Regions from separate parts of the Peptoniphilus sp. HMSC062D09 genome, predicted to be linked through region 1. Evidence: predicted binding sites of a transcription regulator. Region 1 holds the regulator's gene; the other holds the start of a gene.
What was found. Region 1 encodes HrcA, which represses chaperone genes, less so after heat shock. Its sites were predicted from a motif close to ATTAGCACTCNATANTATNGAGTGCTAAT; they were not measured.
Positions count from the first base shown of each region.

Region 2: a site for HrcA is predicted at 5,761-5,789, ahead of groES (co-chaperone GroES). Genes of this name have one in related genera too.

Region 1 covers NZ_KV804730.1:72,453-80,194, reverse strand. The annotation lists gene dnaK (molecular chaperone DnaK) at 1-675, opposite strand, end outside; gene grpE (nucleotide exchange factor GrpE) at 701-1,252, opposite strand; gene hrcA (heat-inducible transcriptional repressor HrcA) at 1,261-2,283, opposite strand; gene lepB (signal peptidase I) at 2,671-3,195, shown strand; gene lepA (translation elongation factor 4) at 3,222-5,033, shown strand; gene hemW (radical SAM family heme chaperone HemW) at 5,020-6,159, shown strand; gene rpsT (30S ribosomal protein S20) at 6,261-6,530, opposite strand; gene holA (DNA polymerase III subunit delta) at 6,625-7,638, opposite strand; gene HMPREF2801_RS06620 (DNA internalization-related competence protein ComEC/Rec2) at 7,616-7,742, opposite strand, start outside.
Region 2 covers NZ_KV804698.1:67,283-75,024, forward strand. The annotation lists gene rplO (50S ribosomal protein L15) at 1-294, shown strand, start outside; gene secY (preprotein translocase subunit SecY) at 294-1,574, shown strand; gene HMPREF2801_RS02505 (adenylate kinase) at 1,584-2,225, shown strand; gene HMPREF2801_RS02510 (KOW domain-containing RNA-binding protein) at 2,229-2,483, shown strand; gene infA (translation initiation factor IF-1) at 2,502-2,720, shown strand; gene rpmJ (50S ribosomal protein L36) at 2,744-2,857, shown strand; gene rpsM (30S ribosomal protein S13) at 2,869-3,231, shown strand; gene rpsK (30S ribosomal protein S11) at 3,244-3,639, shown strand; gene HMPREF2801_RS02535 (DNA-directed RNA polymerase subunit alpha) at 3,666-4,613, shown strand; gene rplQ (50S ribosomal protein L17) at 4,624-4,965, shown strand; gene HMPREF2801_RS02545 (methylated-DNA--[protein]-cysteine S-methyltransferase) at 5,012-5,635, shown strand; gene groES (co-chaperone GroES) at 5,809-6,090, shown strand; gene groL (chaperonin GroEL) at 6,102-7,724, shown strand.

The sequences.
Region 1 (7,742 bases):
CTTTAAGTCAATGCCATTTTCCTTCTTAAATTCTTCTGCTATATAGTCGATAACTCTATTGTCAAAATCATCTCCACCAAGTTTGTTGTTACCACGAGTTGCGTGTACTTCAAATACTCCATCAGAAAGTTCAAGAATTGATACGTCGAAAGTACCACCGCCAAGGTCGTAAACCATTACTGTTTGAGCTTCTGTGTCCTTGTCTTCTCCATAAGCAAGAGCAGCTGCAGTTGGTTCGTTTACTATTCTCTTAACATCAAGTCCTGCTATTCTTCCTGCGTCCTTAGTTGCTTGTCTTTGAGCATCTGTAAAATAAGCTGGAACAGTGATTACTGCTTCAGTAATTTTTTCGCCAAGATAAGATTCTGCATCAGATTTTAATTTTTGTAAAATCATAGCTGAAATATCTTGTGGTGTGTAAGTTTTTGAATCTATTTTTACATTAAAGTCAGAACCCATGTGTCTCTTAATAGATGAAATAGTTCTGTCTGGGTTTGTGATAGCTTGTCTCTTAGCAGTTTCTCCTACTAATCTTTCTCCATCTTTTGTAAAAGCTACAACAGAAGGTGTAGTTCTATTACCTTCGATGTTTGGAATTATTACAGCGTCTCCGCCTTCCATTACTGCTACTGCAGAGTTAGTTGTTCCTAAATCAATACCAATTATTTTTCCCATATAAATTACCTCCTAAATAATTCACTTATTGTGAAACTTTGACCATTGCAGGTCTTAACGTTTTGTCATTAATTAAATAACCCTTTTGTAAAACTTCAATTACATAGCCACTGTCGTATTCATCAGAATCTTCAGTTAATACTGCGTGGTGATAAGTTGGGTCGAACTCTTCACCAAGTGCCTTCATCTCAACTATACCTTCCTTTTTAAGGACATCAGTAAGTTGATCCTTTATCATCAATATCCCGTCATAAGTTGAGTCCTTTTCTCCAATGGAATCTAGAGCCCTCTCAAAATTGTCAAGAACGGGAAGTAAGTCATTTACTATTTTTTTAACTCCAAGCTCAACATATTCAGTCTTTTGAGCTTCAGTTCTTCTCTTGTAGTTTGCAAAGTCTGCTTGAAGTCTCATGAACTTGTCCATTAAATCTTGGTACTTTTCATCATCAGATGAGTCATTGGTAACTTCTTGACTATCATCTTGAACTTCTTCCTCTTTAACTACATCTTCTATATTTTCATTTTCTAATTCTTTATTTTCATCTAAGTTATCTTTTTTTATATCTTCATTTGTCATGTACTCCCTCACATTTCTTTTAATCCTCTCGTCAAAGCGTCGCTAAAAGTTTTAACCACCTTAACCAATCTCGTGTAATCAATTCTAACTGGTCCAATTAGTCCAATGCTGCCATAGATGCCAAAGTCCTTGGCAAAAGGTGCCCGAATGATGGTGTTTTCTTTCATAAGACTTGCACTGTTTTCTGAACCAATAATCACTTCCACATCTCCTGTGAAATTATCATTATTTAAGATTTGAAATAAACTGTCTCTGTCCTCAACTAAACTCATAAAATCTTTAGCCTTGTCAAGATCCCTATATTCGTCAAAATTTAAAATATTAGTGAGGCCGTCATAATAAATTTCAATGGATGAGACCTTTTTATTAAACTTGCTTGCAATTTTTACAACATTGGAAATAAAATTTCCATGCCTAATCATGTCATCGGAAAGAGAAATCTTAAGTGATTCAATTTTGTCAAAATCAATTCCCGACATCTTTTCATTTAAAACCTTCTCTATATAATAAAAATCTTCGTCAGGAATATTTTCAATTTCTAAAAAATATCTCTCAATAACTCCCTTGTCCCCTATTAGAACTAAGAGGGCTGTTTTTTCATCAATCTTTACTAGAGTAAGTCTCTTTATCTTGGTGTCAGCCTTTTGTGGTGTAATAAGATATGCCGTACAGTTGCTGACGCTGGCAAGTAAGTTTACAGAATTTTTATAAAAGTCTTCAATATTTCTTGAAGTGTATAAAAGTCTGTCCTTGATTTTTTCTGAAGCATCTATGTCATGAAATTCATTTAAACTTTTAAAAAACTCATCAACATAAAATCTATAAGCCTTGTCAGAAGGAATTCTTCCAGCTGATTGATGTGGCTTATTTAAAAAACCAAGATCTTCAAGATCTGCCATTTCATTTCTTATTGTCGCTGAACTAACTCCAAGGTCGTAATCTTTGGATAGAGTTCGTGACCCGACGGGAGTGGGCATATCAATGTATGCCTCAATTATGGCATTTAAAATATTTATTTTTCTAGTATCCATAATTTCCTCCTTTGTTAGCACTCATTAATGTCGAGTGCTAATCTATTTATATAGTACCCTCTTCCAAAAGCTTTGTCAAGGATATTTCAAAAATTTTTTTCTTTTATTCTAGAAAATTATTCTAGAAATTTTTTTAATTTTATTTTTATGAGATTACTTTAAATTTTAACTTAATATAATTTTTATTATCCCTAGTCTCTGTGTGTAAACTCTTGATTTTTTAAAATTAATTACTTGCTTCTCAAAATTTTTTAACAAGACCCTGAAATTTTTTTATCTCATCTTATTGAATCCTCTTCCTTCTCATTGAATACTAATAGCTATAAATTAAATTTATTCCAATCTTCAAGCTATTTATGTTAAAATTAGTAATTGGAGATGATTTAATTGAAAAAAAGTGAAACTACATCTTTTATTATCACAATTGTAGCTGCAGTTTTAATTGCACTCTTTGTGAGAAATTTTATTTTTAATATAGCTGTTGTAAATGGAGAGTCAATGCACCCAACCTTAAATGAAAAGGACAAATTGATTTGCCTTTCCTACAAGAGGTTTACTGACATACCTCGTGGCGAAATTGTTGTAATCGATGCGCCAAATGACAACAGAAACTACATCAAAAGACTTATAGGAAAGCCTGGCGACACCATAGAATTTATAGATGGAAAGGTCCTTTTAAATGGAAAAGTTTTAGAAGAAGCTTATACTTCAAGTGATTATACAGAATCTGATGAAGAAAAATTTGTTTTAAAGGATGATGAATATTTTGTCATGGGCGATAACAGACTCCCTGGCATGAGCGTAGACTCCAGATACTTTGGACCAATCGAAAAAAAGAGAATAAAATCAGCAGCAGTTTATAGGATTTTACCTCTAAAAAATAGAGGAAAAATTGAAACTCTAATAAAATAAAAATCCCCTAGAACGGAGGTAAAAATTTGAGAAATCAAAATAATATAAGAAATTTTTCAATAATAGCACATATTGACCACGGCAAATCCACTCTTGCCGACAGGCTCATCGAGTCAACGGGCATGCTCACTAAGAGAGAAATGGATGAGCAAGTTTTAGACTCCATGGATCTTGAGCGCGAGAGAGGAATTACAATTAAATTAAAGGCAATTAGACTTATCTACAAGGACGACAGAGATGGCAAGGAATACATCTTAAACTTAATTGACACTCCAGGTCATGTGGACTTCAACTATGAAGTTTCTCGTTCCCTTGCAGCTTGCGAAGGCGCCATTGTAGTTGTAGATGCTGCCCAAGGTGTTGAGGCACAAACTCTTGCCAATGTCTATCTTGCCGTTGACCAAGACCTTGAACTTGTGCCTGTAATAAATAAAATAGACCTTCCTAGTGCAAGACCTGACGAGATAAAAGAAGAAATTGAAGATATTATCGGCATTGACACTGAAGGCATTCCACTAATATCTGCCAAGGAAGGCATTGGCATTGACGATGTCCTTCACGCAATTGTGGACAAGATTCCTGCACCAAGTGGCGACTACAAGGCACCACTTAAGGCCCTTATCTTTGACTCAATTTACGACTCCTACAGAGGAGTAATTTGTCATGTGAGAATTATTGACGGACAAGTAAAACCTGGCGACGAAATCCTCATGATGGCAACAGGCAAAACTTTTGAAGTTGTTGAAGTTGGAGTAATCGCCAACGGTCACATAAATCTTGATTCTTTAAGCGCAGGCGAAGTTGGTTACATAACTGCCTCCATTAAGAATGTAAAGGACGCAAGAGTGGGCGACACAATTACTCACAAAAATAAGAGAACAAGTGAACCAATGCCTGGCTACAAAAAAGTTCTACCCATGGTATTTTGCGGTGTCTACCCTGGTGAAGGCGAAGAGTACAACAGTGTTCGTGAAGCCTTAGAAAAGTTACAGGTAAATGATGCTGCCCTTGACTTTGAGGCAGAAACTTCTGTTGCCCTTGGTTTCGGTTTTAGGTGTGGCTTCTTGGGTCTTCTTCACATGGAAATAATCCAAGAAAGACTGGAGAGAGAATTTGACTTAAACATCGTAACAACTGCCCCTTCTGTTATTTATAATGTTATGAAAAAAAATGGTGAGATGATTTCCATTCAAAACCCATCAAACTTACCTGACCCAACAGAAATTGAGTACATGGAAGAGCCAATTGTAAAGGCAGAAATTATGACGCCAACTGATTTTGTTGGGCAAGTTATGGAGCTTTGCCAAAATAGGCGTGGCGTCTTTAAGGACATGCAGTACCTTGAAGAGACAAGGGCCCTCATAACTTATCACATGCCCCTAAATGAAGTTATCTATGATTTCTTTGACGCCTTGAAATCAAAAACTCGTGGCTACGCATCCTATGACTATGAATTAATTGGCTACGAAGAGTCCGACCTTGTTAAACTTGATATTTTAATCAACGAAGAACTTGTAGATGCCTTCTCACTTATTGTTCACGAGTCCAATGCCTACACTCGTGCAAGAAAAATCTGTGAAAAGCTAAAGGATGTAATACCTAGACACCAATTTGCAGTGCCAATTCAAGCTGCCATTGGAAATAAAATTATTGCAAGAGAAACAATTCGTGCCCTTAGAAAAGATGTACTTGCAAAGTGTTACGGTGGAGATATAACAAGAAAAAGAAAACTTCTTGAAAAACAAAAGGAAGGAAAGAAGAGAATGCGTACTGTGGGTAATGTTGACATTCCACAAGATGCCTTCTTGTCTGTATTAAAATACGATGAAGAAAAATAAAATTTCAATTTATATTCATATACCCTTTTGCGAGAGTAGATGTCACTATTGTGACTTCTGCTCTTCTCTTTTAAATAGAGAAAATGTTGAAAAATATTTTTCTTATTTGGAGAGAGATATAAAACTATATGAAAATTTTTTAAGGGAAAAAATTATTGACACAGTTTTTATCGGAGGCGGCACTCCCTCTTCTGTCGATGAGAAATGTATTGAAAGAATTTTTAAAATTTTAAGTGACTTTGAATTTTCTAAAAATCCAGAAATAACTATTGAGTCCAACCCCAACTCTCTGACGCGAGAAAAGGCTGAAACTTATTTTTCTTCTGGCATTAACAGAATCTCCATAGGTGCCCAGTCCTTTAACGATGAAATTTTAAAAAAGATTGGAAGGATTCACAAGTCCGAAGATATTTATAGGGCTGTGGAAAACGCAAGGTCTGCTGGCTTTACAAATATAAATTTAGACCTCATGCTTGCCCTTCCCTGTCAAAAATTTTTTGATATAGAAAAATCTCTTGAAGAGATAAAAAAATTAGACATTCCTCACCTTTCCTACTACTCACTTATCTTAGAAGAAGGCACAAGACTTTATGAGGCCCATAAAAAAAGTCCCCTTGCCTTTCCCGATGAAGATGAAGACAGAACAATGTATCACTATGTAGTTGATGAACTTGAAAAAATTGGTCTTAACCAATATGAAATTTCCAACTTTGCCAAAGATGGCTTTGAGTGTCGCCACAATTTGACTTATTGGAAGCTAAAAGATTACCTTTCCTTTGGACTTTCTGCCTCATCAAATATAAAAAATTTGCGTTACAGAAATTTTTCTAACTTTAAAAATTATTATGAGGCTCTTGATAAGGGAGAAAAACCCCTGGAATTTTCTGAGACCTTGACTATGACCGACAGGATCAATGAATTTATAATGATGGGACTAAGGCTCAGGTCTGGCATTGATTTAGGTGAATTTAAAGAAAGATTTGAAGAAGATTTTGTAAAAACTTATGAAAGTGAAATAGAAAAAAATATTAGGCTGGGATTAGTAGAAGTTAAAGAAAATAAAATTTATCTTACAGAAAAAGGCAGGGACCTATCCAACCAAGTGGAGCTAGATTTTTTCCGCTAAATAAAAAAGACAAGAGTAAAAAAATAAGAGGTAGACAATTATCTACCTCTTTCTCTTTATTATAAAAAATAAAAAGAGAAACTCTCCCGGGAAAATTTCTCTTAGCCAGCGATTTTGCTGTTAAGTTCCTTAGCTAGTCGACTTAGCTTTCTGGAAGCTTGTTTTTTGTGAATTATATTTTTATTAGCAGCCTTCTTTAATTTTCTGTCTGCAACAATTAAAAGTTCCTTTGCATCGTCAAGTCTGTTTTCGTCAAGAGCAACTCTAAAGTTTTTAACTGCATTTTTCATTTCAGTTCTAATAGGTTTGTTGTGATCAGAATTTCTTTTAGCTACATCTATTCTCTTAATAGCTGATTTAATATTTGCCATTATTTCACCTCCAATATTTAACGCTTTTGCTATTTTACCACGAATTTACATTGATTGCAAGGTTCTTTTTGCATAAGTTTTTATTCCTGGCAAATTAAATTCCCTGGCAATATTTTATAATAAGAGTCTCAAAAATTATTATCTCGTCTACTGATGAAGTTTTAAAAAATTCATCTGCTTTAATAAGTTCTTCATAAAAATCTGTCAAAAACTTTTTAGAAAAGTTTCTCTCATAGGCCCTTATTTTTCTTTCAAATTCGTACTTTGATAATCCCATTTTATTCATCATTTCTGCCTGACTAATTTTTTTTTCAGACAAAATTTTGTAGGACAAAAGATTTTTCACTTGCCTAATTATATGGTAAAAGATTATAGGATACTCTTCCCCTAATTTTACTATATTGTGAAATTCAACTAAGGCTATCTCGCTATTTCTTTGGAGCATGGCATCTGTAAACTTAAAAATACTTGTGTCAATATTTTCTGTAATTAAACTCCTTATGTCACTTTCACTTATAAGATTACTCTTTGCAGCTGCCGCAATTTTATCCATTTCGCCTATTAGGTCTAGTAGGACAAGGTCTTCATTTTTTGATGTGTAGCCACTTTCCTTAATAAAGAGAGCTGCCTCCCTATCATTGATTTTCTTGCCCTTTCTTAAAAAATAAGATTTTACAAACCTATTTGCATCTATTGGACCCAGCTTTTCAAATTCAATATCTCTTTTATTTTTTTTGAAGTATTTGTAAAATTTTGTTGTCTTTTTTATATTCCCAGTGTCCCAAAAAATTAAAATTACAAAATCCGATAACTTGTCTAAAAATTCATAAAAGGAATCCTTTAATTCATAGAGGGCAAGAAAGTCGCATACATCTTTCACTAATACAAGTTTTTTGTCATTCATGACAGGATAGGTCTCACAGGCAGAAATAATGTCCTCTGGTTTGACTTCACCGCCCTTAAATTTTGTATAATTAAAGGCTTCGCTACCCTTTACATATTTATTTAATAAATATCCCACAGCATTTTCCATTAAATATTTTTCCTTGCCGAAAAATAAATAAACTCCGCTGTGAGTCTCATCTTTATAAATTTTCTTGTAGTTCATAATTTTTCCTCGCCGTAATATAAAGTAAAGTGGTATTTAAAAATATAAGTAAAATATAAAATTTATAGTCCTCTTCCTGGTTTTTCTTATCAATCCTAAGCTTG
Region 2 (7,742 bases), on a different contig from region 1:
GGTGGACAAATGCCACTATTTAGACGTCTTCCAAAGAGAGGATTTACAAACATCTTCAAGAAAGAATATGCAGTTATTAACGTAGCAGATCTTAATGTATTTGAAGAAGGAACTGAAATCACTCCTGAATTCTTAATAGAAAATAAATTTATCAAAGCTGGTAAAGCTAAAGACGGAATTAGAATTTTGGGAGATGGTGAATTAAATGTAAAACTTACTGTAAAAGCTCAGCATTTCTCAAAATCTGCTAAAGAAAAAATTGAGGCTTGCGGAGGAAAGGCCGAGGTGATTTAATGCTATCCACTTTTAAGAGTGCATGGAAGATTGAATCTCTTCGTAAGAAGATGCTTTTCACTTTATTCATGCTTCTAATTTATAGACTTGGATCACACATTGCCGTTCCATACATGAACTCACAAGTTATTTCACAACTTATGAGTGGAGCAGGCGGATCAATTTTCTCCTTCCTAGATTTAATGGCAGGAGGTAACTTTAGACGATTTACAATTTTTGCTGCTAACATTTATCCATATGTTACTGCATCAATCATTCTTCAACTTTTGACAATTGCCATTCCTTCATTGGAATCTCTTGCAAAGGAAGGGGAAACTGGTAGAAAGGCAATAGCTAAATATACTAGATATCTTTCTACTGCTATAGCTCTTGTTCAAGCAATTGGTTATACTTTTGGTTTCTTTAGAAAGGCAATCGATGCTACAAGTGCTCTTGAATACACAACTATAATCCTATCAATAGTAGCAGGTACTTCTATACTTGTTTGGATAGGTGAACAAATAACTGAACATGGAATCGGAAATGGTATTTCAATTTTAATTTTTGCAGGTATTGTTTCAAGATTTCCAATTGATATAGCTCAATCTATTGCTCTTGTAAAGGCAGGCAAATCTAGCCCAATCTTCTTAGTGCTATTTGTAATAATTGCTATTGCAATTGTTGTATTTGTAGTAACACTTACGGAAGGTGAGAGAAGAATCCCTGTGCAATATGCTAAGAGAGTTGTAGGAAGAAAGATGTATGGCGGACAAGCTACTCATATTCCTATTAAGGTTTTGATGACTGGTGTTATGCCAATTATCTTTGCCAACTCACTTCTTGCTATTCCAGCAACTATTGCTATGTTTACAAGTGAATCAACTAGAAATTGGATTCAAAAATGGTTAACTCCTGCTGGAGGACCTGGAGCTGTGATTTATATAATATTTACTGTTATTCTTATTGTATTCTTCACATTCTTCTACACTACAATCCAATTCAACACTGTTGAATACTCTAAAAACCTTCAAGCTAATGGTGGTTTTATTAGTGGTATTAGACCAGGAAAACCTACAAGCGATTATTTAGGCAGAACTTTAAATAGATTGGTTATGCCGGGAGCAATTGCACTTTCTATACTTGCAGTTCTTCCAACTATACTAACACTTATTTCAGGTCTACAATTTAATTATGGTGGTACATCAATTATCATCGTAGTTGGTGTTGTACTTGAAATTCATAGAGTATTAGAACAACAATTAATCATGAGAAATTATCGTGGTTTCTTAAAGAATAAATAGGAGGCATTTATGAAATTAGTTATATTGGGACCTCCAGGGGCCGGCAAAGGCACACAAGCTGAATATATTGTTGAAAGATACAATATTCCACACATTTCAACTGGAGATATCTTTAGAGAAAATATTAAGAACAATACAGAACTTGGTAAAGAAGCTAAGTCTTATATGGACAAGGGTCTTTTAGTTCCTGATGATCTTGTAATCGCCCTTGTTGAAGATAGACTTAACAAGGCTGATGCTAAAGAAGGATTTCTATTAGATGGTTTTCCAAGAACTGTGGCTCAAGCTGTTAGTCTTGACTCTATTTTAGACAAGAACAATGACAAATTAACTAAGGTTATTAATATTTCAGTTGACCCTGAAATTTTAATAGAAAGAGCTGTTGGAAGACGAGTTTGTAAAACTTGTGGAATGACTTATCATGTTAAATTCAATCCTCCAAAGGAAGAAGGAATTTGTGATAAGGATGGCACTAAGCTTATTCAAAGAGATGACGATACTGAAGAAACTGTAAAAACTAGAATTTCAGTTTACTTTGATCAAACTGCACCTCTTATTGATTACTACAGGGCACAAAATCTTCTTGTAGACATCGATGGTGCTAAGGATATTGACAAGGTATTTGAAGATATAGTTAATGGTCTCGAATAGTTCATGGATAATACATTTAGTCTTTTTAAGGGACAAGTTGTAAGATCCAAAAAAGGTAGAGATGAGGGAAAAGTTTTTGTAATCACTGAGATTATTGACAAAGACTACCTTTATCTTGTAGATGGAAAACTGAGAAAGCTAGATCGACCAAAGAAAAAAAAGGTAAAACATCTTTATATATATAAGGACATTATTGATCTTGATAATAAAGATCTTAATGATTCTTATATTAGGAAGAAACTATTACCTTATAGCTAAAGGAGGATCCTTAATAATATGGCTAAAGAAGATGTAATTGAAGTTGAAGGCGTTGTTGTAGACGCTCTTCCAAATACTCATTTCAAGGTAGAACTTGAAAACGGACATATCATACTTGCTCATATTTCAGGTAAATTGAGAATGAATTATATTAGAATTCTTCCTGGTGATAAGGTGACAGTTGAGCTTTCACCTTATGATCTTACAAGAGGAAGAATAACTTGGAGAAAGAAATAATCCTAAGGTTAGGAGGCATTTAAATGAAAGTAAGACCATCTGTAAAAAAGATGTGCGAAAAGTGCAAAATAATTAAGAGAAACGGAAAAGTAATGGTAATCTGTGAAAATCCGAAACATAAACAAAGACAGGGATAAGGGAGGTAATTATGGCTAGAATTTCCGGTGTAGATTTACCTAGAGAAAAGAGAGTTGAAATCGGACTCACTTATATTTATGGTATTGGAAAACCTAGATCTCAAGCAATTTTAACTGCTGCAGGTGTTGATTTTGATACAAGAGTTAAAGATTTGACAGAAGCTGAACTTGCTAAAATCAGAGATGAAATAGATAAATACCACGTAGAAGGTGATTTGCGTCGTGATGTTGCAATGAGCATCAAGAGACTTCGTGAAATCAACTGTTATCGTGGAAGAAGGCATAAAATGGGTCTTCCTGTAAGAGGACAAAAAACTAAGACTAATGCTAGGACAAGAAAAGGTCCTAAGAAACTTGTTAGTAAAAGTAAGTAAGGGGGGACTTTAATGGCTAAAAAACAAAAAGTTACACGTTCAAGAAGACGTGTTCGTAAAAATATTGAAAAGGGCGAAGCTCACATAGCTTCAACATTTAACAACACTATGGTTACTCTTACTGATATTAACGGTAATGTTATATCTTGGGCAAGTGCTGGACAACTTGGATTTAGAGGTTCAAGAAAGTCAACTCCTTTTGCAGCACAAGAAGCAGCTCAAGAAGCAGCTGAAAAGGCTAAAGAACATGGATTAAAAAGCGTTGATGTATATGTAAAGGGTCCAGGTTCAGGAAGAGAAGCTGCAATTAGATCTCTTCAAGCATCAGGTCTTGAAGTAACTATGATTAAAGATGTTACTCCAATTCCTCACAATGGATGTAGGCCACCAAAACGTAGAAGAGTCTAAGCTATTTATCGAGAAGGAGGGTACCCATGATTGAAATTGAAAAACCTAGGATTAGTATTGAAGAATTAGATGAGTCAGGTTTATATGGCAAATTTGTCGTTGAACCACTAGAAGCTGGATTTGGTATCACTATTGGAAATTCCTTAAGAAGAGTGCTACTTTCCTCTCTACCAGGCGCAGCTGTATCTTTCATCAATATACGCGGCGTTGAACATGAATTTGATACAATTCCAGGGGTATTGGAAGATGTACCTGAAATAGTTTTAAATATTAAATCTATAGTTTTAAAGATGACTGAAGATGAACCTGTAAAACTTATTATAGAAAAGAAGGGCAAGGGAGAAATTAAAGCCTCTGACATTGAACTTCAACCTCATGTAACTATTATAAATCCAGATCAACATATAGCTACTCTAAATGAAGATGCTGATTTTTATCTTGAAATGATGGTTGAAAAGGGAAGAGGCTATGAACCTTCTGAACTTAAAAAGGATGAAATAACTGAAATTGGAATTATTCCAATGGATTCTAACTTCACTCCTGTGGAAAAAGTAAACTGGAAAGTTGAAAACACAAGAGTGGGACAAAGAACTGATTATGATAGATTAATCCTTGAAGTTACAACAGATGGCTCTATGAAAGCTGATGAAGCTACATCTCTTGCAGCAAAAATCTTGACAGAACATCTTGAACTCTTCATTGGCCTTAAAGAACATGTCAGTGAAATAAATTTGATGGTTGAAAAAGAAGAGGATCAAAAAGAAAAAGTTCTCGAAATGACAGTTGAAGAATTAGATCTATCTGTTAGGTCTTTTAACTGCCTAAAGAGAGCTGGAATAAACAGCGTTGAGGAACTTACTAATAAGACTGAAAGTGAAATGATGAAGGTTAGAAATCTTGGTAGAAAATCCCTACTAGAAGTAACTGAAAAACTTGAAGAATTAGGACTTGGCCTCAAAGCTGAAGAAGATTAAGGAGGACATTATGGCAAAAAACAGAAAACTTGGCCGTAATTCAAGTCATAGAAAGGCAATGCTTAGAAACCTTGTTACTTCTCTTTTGCGTGAAGGTAGAATTCAAACTACACACACAAGAGCTAAGGAAGTTCAAAAGATTGCTGATCGTATGATTACACTTGGAAAAAGAGGCGACCTTCACGCAAGAAGACAAGCTTTAGCATATATTTATTCAGAAGATGTTGTTACAAAATTATTTGACGAATACGCTGAAAAGTATGCAGATAGAAATGGTGGATACACTAGAGTATTGAAGATGGGTCCAAGACGTGGAGACGGTGCAGAAATTTCAATTATAGAATTAGTATAAGGAAATCCAATGGGGTTTCCTTTTTTTTTATACTTTTGGAGGTTCTATGCTTTATAGAAGTATTTATAGTTCTCCCCTGGGGAAAATTTTAATCTTTTTTCATGAGGAATCTCTTCTTGGACTTTATTTTGAAGGGCAAAAAGAATTTAATGACCTTATGAAGAATGAAGAGGTAAAAAATTTTGATGATGGGAAAAATTTTGAGATAAAAGATAAAAATCTTAGGTGTGAAAATCTTGGTCATGATAAAAATAAAGTGTCTGGAGAAAAAATTTGTGACGATAAAATTTTGGAAGAGACTAAAAAATGGCTGGACCTATATTTTTCTGGCGAGGACCCAAATTTTACTCCATCTTTAAAGTTAAGGGGCACAGAATTTAGAAGAGATGTGTGGAAAATTTTATTGGAGATCCCCTATGGGGAGACTCTTAGCTATAAAGACATAGCAAATAAACTTATGGCCAGTGGAAAGTATGAGAGGATGTCTTCTCAGGCAGTGGGCGGTGCAGTAGGGCACAATCCTATTTCTATAATCATACCTTGCCACAGGGTTGTGGGGACAAGTGGGTCTCTTACTGGCTATGCAGGAGGGCTTGCTAGAAAGGTAAGGCTCCTAGAACTTGAAGGCATAGATGTAAATAAATTTTTCATGCCAAAAAATCACAAATAATTTTTATTCAAAAATTTTAAGGAGAATTTTAAAAAATTCTCGCCACAAACTACTTCAAGAAAATTTTACAATATTTTGTTACTTTTAAGCTTGAAAAAATTTTTCTAATGTATTATCATATAAGTATTAGCAGAAGACATTAGTGAGTGCTAAATTTAAGGAGGTTAATATAGATGAAACTTAGACCACTTGACGATAAAATCGTCATCAAGAAAATTGAAAAAGAAGAAACAACTGCTTCAGGCATAGTTCTTCCATCATCAGCCAAGGAAGAATCAAACATTGCAGAAGTTGTTGCAACGGGAAATAAGTTAGATACAGACGAAGATATGAAAGGACTTGTAAAAGTTGGAGACAAGGTTATTTTCTCAAAGTATGCAGGAAATGACATCGAACTTGACAAGGAAAAGTACACAATTATAAAATTCCAAGATATCTTGGCAGTTATTGAATAAGGAGTGATAACATGGCAAAGGAAATTAAATTTTCAGAAGATGCTAGAAAAGGCTTAATAAAAGGTATCAATACTCTTGCTGATACAGTTAAGGTTACACTTGGACCTAAGGGCAGAAATGTAATTTTAGACAAGGAATATGGCACACCACTTATTACAAATGATGGTGTTACTATTGCAAGAGAAATTGAATGTGAAGATAAATTTGAAAACATGGGGGCACAACTTTTAAAGGAAGTTGCTACAAAGACTAATGATGTTGCAGGTGACGGCACAACAACAGCTACTCTACTTGCTCAAGCAATTATTAGAGAAGGAATGAGAAACCTTGCAGCAGGTGCAAACCCAATGGTTCTACAAAAGGGAATTGAAAAGGCAGTGGAAAAAACTGTTGAAGAAATCAAAAACTTCTCTACAGAAGTTTCTTCAAAGGAAGCAATCGAGCAAGTTGCATCAATTTCAGCTGCCAATGAACAAGTTGGAAAGCTAATTTCTGAAGCAATGGAAAAAGTTGGCAACGACGGCGTAATCACTGTTGAAGAATCAAAATCCATGGGGACAAGTCTTGATGTAGTTGAAGGTATGCAATTTGACAGAGGATACCTATCCCCATACATGGTGACAGATTCTGACAAAATGGTTGCAGAATTAGAAGATCCATATATTTTAATTACAGATAAAAAGATCTCAAATATACAAGAAATTTTGCCACTACTTGAACAAGTTCTTCAAGCATCAAAACCACTTCTTATCATAGCAGATGACATTGACGGCGAAGCACTAGCAACTCTAGTTGTAAACTCTCTAAGAGGAACACTAAATGTAGTTGGAGTAAAGGCCCCAGGCTATGGCGACAGAAGAAAAGATATGCTACAAGACATTGCAATCTTAACAGGTGGACAAGTTGTTTCATCTGACTTAGGTCAAGACCTTAAGGACGCAACAATAGATATGCTTGGCTCTGCAGCAAAGGTTAGGGTAGAAAAAGACCTTACAGTTATAGTAAATGGTGCAGGGGAAAAATCTGAAATTGAAAATAGAATTTCCCACATTAAAAATCAAATAGAAGAATCAGATTCAGAATTTGACAAGGAAAAATTACAAGAAAGACTTGCAAAACTTTCTGGCGGAGTTGCAGTAATCCAAGTAGGAGCAGCAACAGAAGTTGAACTTAAAGAAAGAAAGCTAAGAATCGAAGATGCCCTTGCAGCAACAAGAGCAGCAGTAGAAGAAGGAATTGTTGCTGGTGGCGGAACAGTACTAATCGACTCAATAGACGCAGTAGCGAAAGTAGTTGACGAGTTAGAAGGTGACGAAAAAACTGGCGCAAATATAATTCTTAAGGCACTAGAAGAACCACTAAGACAAATAGCAGAAAACGCAGGACTAGAAGGTTCAGTAATAGTAGAACATGTAAAGACAAAAGAAGCAGGCATTGGCTTTGACGCATATAAGGCAGAATATGTAGACATGAAGAAGGCTGGAATAGTAGACCCAACAAAGGTAACAAGATCAGCCCTACAAAACGCAGCAAGCGTAGCATCAATGATTTTGACAACAGAAGCAGCCGTAGCCAACATAAAAGAAGACGCCCCAGCAATGCCTCCAATGAATCCAGGCATGGGTATGATGTAACGATAAGAAAAACCGAGA